One region of the Glutamicibacter sp. genome, then DNA from elsewhere that is predicted to be linked to it. Evidence: riboswitches for the same ligand, from Rfam matches in the RefSeq annotation. Region 1 holds a riboswitch; each other region holds the start of a gene.
The links. A riboswitch is a leader RNA that binds a small molecule or an ion and turns the genes downstream of it on or off. The one in region 1 is predicted to bind S-adenosylmethionine.
Positions count from the first base shown of each region.

Region 2: it holds a riboswitch for S-adenosylmethionine, as region 1 does, so the genes downstream of both, ACRDT3_RS15000 (OsmC family protein) here and ACRDT3_RS14210 (methionine ABC transporter ATP-binding protein) in region 1, are expected to answer to the same signal.
Region 3: it holds a riboswitch for S-adenosylmethionine, as region 1 does, so the genes downstream of both, ACRDT3_RS15985 (acyl-CoA dehydrogenase family protein) here and ACRDT3_RS14210 (methionine ABC transporter ATP-binding protein) in region 1, are expected to answer to the same signal.

Region 1 covers NZ_JBOGEG010000026.1:51,460-53,717, reverse strand. The annotation lists gene ACRDT3_RS14215 (NAD(P)H-binding protein) at 1-663, opposite strand, end outside; SAM riboswitch class I at 946-1,035, shown strand; gene ACRDT3_RS14210 (methionine ABC transporter ATP-binding protein) at 1,119-1,925, shown strand; gene ACRDT3_RS14205 (methionine ABC transporter permease) at 1,942-2,258, shown strand, end outside.
Region 2 covers NZ_JBOGEG010000030.1:14,935-17,192, reverse strand. The annotation lists gene ACRDT3_RS15005 (DEAD/DEAH box helicase) at 1-921, opposite strand, end outside; SAM riboswitch class IV at 1,062-1,183, shown strand; gene ACRDT3_RS15000 (OsmC family protein) at 1,215-1,766, shown strand; gene ACRDT3_RS14995 (hypothetical protein) at 1,803-2,258, opposite strand, start outside.
Region 3 covers NZ_JBOGEG010000035.1:35,145-37,402, reverse strand. The annotation lists gene ACRDT3_RS15985 (acyl-CoA dehydrogenase family protein) at 1-1,278, opposite strand, end outside; SAM riboswitch class I at 1,294-1,385, opposite strand; SAM riboswitch class I at 1,653-1,755, shown strand; gene ACRDT3_RS15980 (ABC transporter ATP-binding protein) at 1,761-2,258, shown strand, end outside.

The DNA of each region.
Region 1 (2,258 bases):
GGCGATGTCCTGGCCGGCGGCGGCGCCAACAGCGCCAGCAAGCTGGGCGAGGGTGAATGGCTTGTCGCTGCCCAGCTCGTAGATATTGCCGTTCTGGTCCTCATCGGAAAGCAGCACGGCCGCAGCGGCCTCCGCATAATCGGCACGGGCGGCAGCGCTGATTTTGCCCTCGCCCGCTGCACCGAGCACCATGCCGCTGTTGAGGTAGCCCATCAGCTGGTCGGTGTAGTTCTCGATGTACCACCCATTGCGCAACAGCACGTAGTCGATGCCGGATCCGGCAAGCAGGCGCTCGGTGGCGATGTGCTCGTCGGCGAGCTTCATGCCGCCGGTCAGGGCGTTGGCAATGGAGGTGTAGGCGATCAGCGAGACATCCATGTGCTTGGCTGCGTTGATGACGTTCTCGTGCTGGGCGACGCGCTGGCCTACTTTGCTGGCCGAGATCAGCAGCAGCTTGTCTACGCCTTCGAGTGCGGACACCAGAGTTGGCTGGGCGTTGTAATCGGCAACGCGGGTTTCCAAGCCTTTGCCCGCCAGCGGTTCCAGCTTCTGCTCGGAGCGGCCAATGGCGACCAGGTCAGCGGCATTCGCCCCACGAGCCAGCAATGCGTCGATGACTAGATTTCCAAGCTGTCCGGTGGCACCGGTAATTGCGATCTTCATGAGGTCCTCTCGTTGGTCTGCAATCCACTACAACCATCGAAGGCATCGCCGAATTCCCCACCCATGATTGCTGGGGAAAGTCAGCGAGCGGGGGCAGAACTCCAAAGGTTCCGTCATAGAAGGGAAAAGTAGCGAAATATGTCAGATTGCTACGTGGATTGTTGCGCGATTTCCATGTGGAACCGGCCGGACTATGACTTGATGACGCCGATTGAAGTAACGCTTGCCGGCCTGCGGGCATGGACTACAGACTTGAATTGTTCGGCTCGTACAACCGAACACACACCATCCAGAGCGACTGAGAGATCTGGCTCAACGACGTCGCAGCAACCACCCGAAAGGGAGCGGTGCTACAGCCAGGACCGATGGAGTACTTTCACTTCGCGACGGAAAATCTGTGGATCACAGATGATTCTCGCGAGGTACGCTCCGCACAACCACGCACCAAGGGAGCGATGATGATTCGTCTTGAAAACGTAACGACCGCTTTTGGCAAGAGCAAAGATCAATTCACAGCCGTCAAGGATGTCTCACTGGAAATCCAGGCCGGAACCATCCACGGAATTATCGGATTTTCCGGTGCCGGCAAATCAACGCTGTTGCGCAATATCAATTTGCTGCAGCGTCCCACGTCGGGCCAGGTCATCGTGGACGGCGTCGAGCTGACCGGGCTCAGTGAAGGAGACCTGCGAAAGCAGCGCCACGAAATCGGGATGATTTTCCAGCACTTCAACCTGCTTAACAATCGCACCGCGCAACAGAATGTCGAGCTGAATCTGAAGTTCGCCGGTGTTCCGAAAAAGCAACGCCGTGAACGCGCGCTGGAAGCGCTGTCCATTGTAGACCTCGCTGACAAGGCCACCGCCTATCCTGGACAGCTTTCGGGCGGCCAGAAACAGCGCATCGCCATTGCCCGCGCGCTGGTCACCGAACCCAAGGTCCTGCTGTGCGATGAGCCAACCAGTGCCGTGGATCCAAGAACGACAACCTCGGTGCTGCAGTACCTCAGCGACATCAACGCCAGCCTTGGCATCACCACCGTCATCGTCACCCACGAGATGAACGTCATTAAAGCCATTGCCGACAAGGTTTCGGTCATGGAAGACGGAGCGGTAGTCGAAGAGTTCGCCTTGAGCTCGCTGCAAGAACCAAGCTTTGAACCGACGACGCCAATCGGCCGCTACCTGATCAGTGACGAAATCACGCTGACCCGCCAGCCCAAGCAGGCCCAAGCCCTCGCTGCCACCGTAGCCCGCGTATAGAGAACCTGGATTACCAATGAACTTCACGACAGTAGTGCTAGCCACGAGCAACGGCAGCGCAGCAGCTTTCAACCTTGACCGCATCATCGAACTTGCCCCGGAAATCTGGGTGGCCATGGCGCAGACCTTTGCGATGCTGCTGGTCTCCATCCCGATCGCGATTCTCCTGGGAACCCCGCTGGGTATTTGGCTGTACTCAATGTCTCCCAACGGTTTGCGCCCACGTCCGCGACTGCACCGAATCGTTGACGGGCTGGTCAATACGATCCGTTCCTTCCCATTCCTCATACTGCTGATCGCCATCATCCCGTTCACCCGATTTGTTGTGGGAAC
Region 2 (2,258 bases), on a different contig from region 1:
GGAAGCATAGGCCAGCAAGGTCGGCGGGGTGCCTATCGGCAAGAGGTAGATGTGCTCTTCGCTCGGTCCGCGCAGCTTCCCTTCCATGCTCAGGCCATGTTCACCGCGCCGCACATCCACGTGGGCCATGGCCGGTTGCTCGCTGAACTCCACCGGAACCTTGGCCGAGGAACCGCCGTTGACGATCTGCACTCCTGCTTCACGCAGGGCTTCGAATGCATCCAGCAGGTCCTGGCCTGGCAGATCCATCAGGGAGATCCAGTCCTTGGGGTCCCACGAATGGCGGTAGCTATCTTGTTCAACATGTTCACGCAGCCGGTCCAGTTCAACGATCGCTCGACGCTGCTTCTTTGAGAAGCGCGTATCAAAGGCAACATTGCGCCAGCTGACCCCGGTCTGGATCCAGGGGCTCTTGGTGCCTCGGCGGGCCGGACGCGCCTGCAAGGTCAGCGCGTCCTCGCCGCCGTAGCGGGGTTCGCTGACCACCTTGAGGATCAGTCCCAGCGGTTCCTCGGCGGCCAGCGGCTCATCGGAAATAACTGGAAGGAGACGGTCAAGGGTACGTTCCCACTGCGGCTTGCTATTGCGTTTCCATGCGTAAGGATCCACCCCGGAGTCTGAGACGAAGAAGCCCTGGTCTTCTTCGGTGGTGACCTCAATGAGCAAGGCAGCGACATCTTCACAGGACTGGGCGCCCGGATGCTTGCTGCAGAAGCTGGTGAAGCTGATATTGCCGCGGTTGATTTCCAGCTCGACCATCACCGATTCGCGCAGCACCATTGCGGAAATGCGGGAATATCCCGGCTTCATGTCCCGGTGGACGATCTCCACTTTTCCGGAATCGCACAGGAACTGGCCCAGGTTGTATTCGGATTCGGTCACCAAAGTCTGGGCCGCAGAAAGTGTCAGCTGGAATTCCATACTCGCCGTTCATTGATCGTGCAGTGGGCGCCCGAGAGCTAGATTCCATCTTAGCGATCCCGCAGGCAAGATGCCCGGTGACGAAAAGTTACCTCTGCCCTTTACGCGCTGGCCCCGCAACCGATAGAAATGAACCACTGAATCACGAGTTCCACTCTTTGAGCCCTGGCTGAGTGGACGGCAACCCTCCTGCGTCATGGTGCGGGGTGCCCCAGGTGAAGATTCGACGCATCTTGAGCGCCAAGGTGCGTAAGCGATGGCGCCCCTTGCGCCAGAAAGGGGATCAATTCCTCATGTCTAATGCAGCATCAACCCTGACCGTATCCGAAAACCGCGCACAACGCCTGCAAGAAGCCGGCCAAGGGTGGGGCGAACGAATTTCGGCTGCCCCGCAAAACGCCAAATTGACCTTCACCGTCGAGGGCGAGGGCTTCGATTCGGTAGCGAGCAACATTGTCTCGGGCAAGCACACTTTCCAGGTCGACGAGCCAGCGGCCCTGGGCGGCAACGACGTGGCCGCAAGCCCCGTGGAATACGCCCTCGGCGCGCTCATCTCCTGCCAGGTTGTGGTCTACCGCTTGTACGCGCAGAACCTCGGCATCCAGGTGGACGAGGTGAAGATCCAGGCCAATGGCCACCTCGATGTCCGCGGCCTCTTCGGCATCGACAAGTCCATCCGCCCGGGCTTCTCGTCGGTGGATCTGGACGTTCAGATTGCCGGCCCGGAATCGGCCGAACGCTATGAAGAACTGCGTCAGGCAGTGGACGCCCATTGCCCGGTGCTGGATCTGTTCGCCAATCCGGTACCGGTGACCACCGCGGTGAGCATCGCCGAGGCCAGCTAGGCTCCGCAAACGATGCATCTGCACCGGGGCCTGCCCTCAGCCCCCGGTGCAGGTGCCATAGCCTCCACCGACAAAGTCGAAGGCGATTTCCCAATCGTAGGAAACTTCCGGTGAACTCCAACCGCCCGGACCCAGTGCCTGGACGCTGATGCTGCCCTGGTAGTTAGCGTTCCAGCCTCCGTTGACGCCCCAGACGGCAGCGGTGGCGGAAGCCGGCAGCTCAACGGTGGTGTTCGCTGGCAGGAATTCATAGCCTTCCGAGGTAGTCCCGGACTGCCATTCGGCCGGCACCACGCCATCCACGTGGACGGTGACCAGATAACCGGTTGCCTCCAGGCCCGAATCTGCCGGAGCCAGCCGCAACAGGTTCGGTGCCGAATTCCGTCCTTGGCAAGTGGTCTCCGGGCTTTGAACGCTCCCGGCAGTGGCCGAGAAGTCCCCCGTTTCCTGGGACACCCAGGCCGCATCGGTCAGCCGAGGCCCGGCCAATTC
Region 3 (2,258 bases), on a different contig from region 1:
CCCATTGATCTCGTAGTCCCCGACGATGCGCGCCTTGTAGATCGCCGGGTTATGCGTGGCGATGGTGCGCGCATTGCGCCAGTGCCGGTCCAGGTTGCAGCCGCTTCTGGTGGAAGAGGCGCCCAGTGCGTCGAAGAGCTTGCTGGTCACGCCGATGACCAGTGGCTGCACCACGGTTTGCGCGCGGTTGGCGGCCAGCTCGCATACTGCGTAGCGTTCCTCGTCGTTCAGTCCCGGATCGCCCAAGGCGGCTTCAACTTCAAGGACTGCGCCGATCACCACGGAATCGGCCGCGAAGGACTCCGCGGAAACTTCGCCCACCAGCTGGAGGACCTGGGGTTCCTGGTATACCGGCACCCCAGTTCCGGTGGTGAAGATGCGCGTGCGCGCCTGCACCGCGCTGCGCAGGTCGTTCAGTGCGGCGCGGGCGATGCCGGCCTGCACGGCCATGAGCACCAGCTGGAAGATCGCCGCTTCGGAGTCATTGGTCTGCTGCGGCATGAAGCAATCCACCGGGACCTGGTGGAATTCGGTGGTACCGGTTCCGGTGAGCCCTTGGCCGAATCCATCCCAGTCGTCGAGGATCTTGACGCCGCTGCGCTGGGTGGAGACCACAGCGATCTGGCGGCCGGCGAGCTCCGGGTGGGCCACTGCAACGGTGGTCCAGTCGGCGAAAATGGTGCCGGTGCAGTAGTACTTTTCGCCGTCGATCACCCAGCGTCCATCCAAGACGCTGGCCTTGGTGTTCAAGGTGCCCAGGGCGTTGCCGCCGCGTTCGGTGTAGGCGTTGCCGATAATCTGCCCGGCAGCGATGCGAGCGACCCACTTCTTGCGCAGTTCTTCGTCATCCAGCGCCAAGACGTTCTCAACGAATGCGATATGCGCGCGCCACAGCTGGCCTACGTGGGAGTCCGCCTCGGAAAGCTCGATGAGCAAGCGGAAGACATCCACCAGCCGTGCACCATAGCCCCCGTCGGCAACGGAAAGGCGCAGCGCGCCGAAACGCTCGCGATTCAGCAGGCCTACCTGCTCGAATGGAAGCACGCGGTTAAGGTCGCGGTCCTTGGCGGTCGCGGCGATCTGCGCAAAAACGGGGCGGAAGATTTCGGCCAGCCGGTCGTACTGCTCGTCCGCGCTTGGTCCGGGGGTGATTTTCAGCAATTGCCTAGTCGGCAGCTGTTCTTCAAACTTGTCCAGGTCCAGCGCGGTGACCTGCGAAGGGTCACTGAGCTGATTGAAGTCCAGCCCGAGGGCATTGTGCGATTCACCAATAGGCATCAGGGTTCTCAATTCTTTCCATCGGTCCTGGCGGTAGCACCGTCCCGCTCTTCGGGTGGTTGCTGCGGCGTCGTGGAGCCAGATCTCTCAGCCGCTCTGGATGGGTCGTGATTCATTTGTAACGGTAATATTCCGGTGTTTCCAAGCCACGAAGTCACATTTCGCCTCAGAACCCGAAGGGCCCATCCTCAAATTTCACAGCCTACCCCCCGTCCTGCCGAAGATGAGTTGCAAAGTTTTGCCTAATGTCGACCAAACCGACCTTCAATAAAATAAATAACGAAATTTCTGGGCAATGTGACGTAGTTGTCGAAGATTTTTTCATATTACGCGAGATTTGCGTTCAAATCGTTCGACTCGTTGTAATAGATGAGTAACCATCCCGAGCGGCCGAGAGATCTGGCTCTTTGACGCCGCAGCAACCACCTTCGGAGCTCTTGCTCCGCAGGCCGGTGCTACCGCCAGGACCGATGGAGATGAACATGGCTCTTACCATTGCAGCGCCCGAGGCAGCTTCAGCCGCCTCAGCTTCAAGTGCCCTGGACGTGCAGTTCAGCAACGTGTCCCGGACCTTCACCACCAAGAAGGAAAGCCGCACCGTCCTAGCCGATATCAACCTGCGAATTCCAGCGGGCCAAGTTGTGGCAATTCTTGGAGCCAGCGGCTGCGGAAAATCCACGCTGCTGCGTTCAGTCTCGGGCTTGGACCACCCCTCTACCGGTGCCATCCGCACCGGCGCCAGCGAGGTCAACGGCATCAACGAGCTATGCGCCGTTGCTTTCCAGGAGCCCCGGCTGCTGCCATGGCGTTCGGTTCGCCAGAACATTTCACTGGGCCTGGCGCCGGGAACCGATAAGCGCTCCGGTGACGCGCTGATCGATGAATTGATCGAACTGACCGGGCTAAGCCATGCAGCCAGCCTGCGCCCGCGCGAGATCTCCGGAGGCATGGCCCAGCGTGTTTCGCTGGCTCGCGCACTG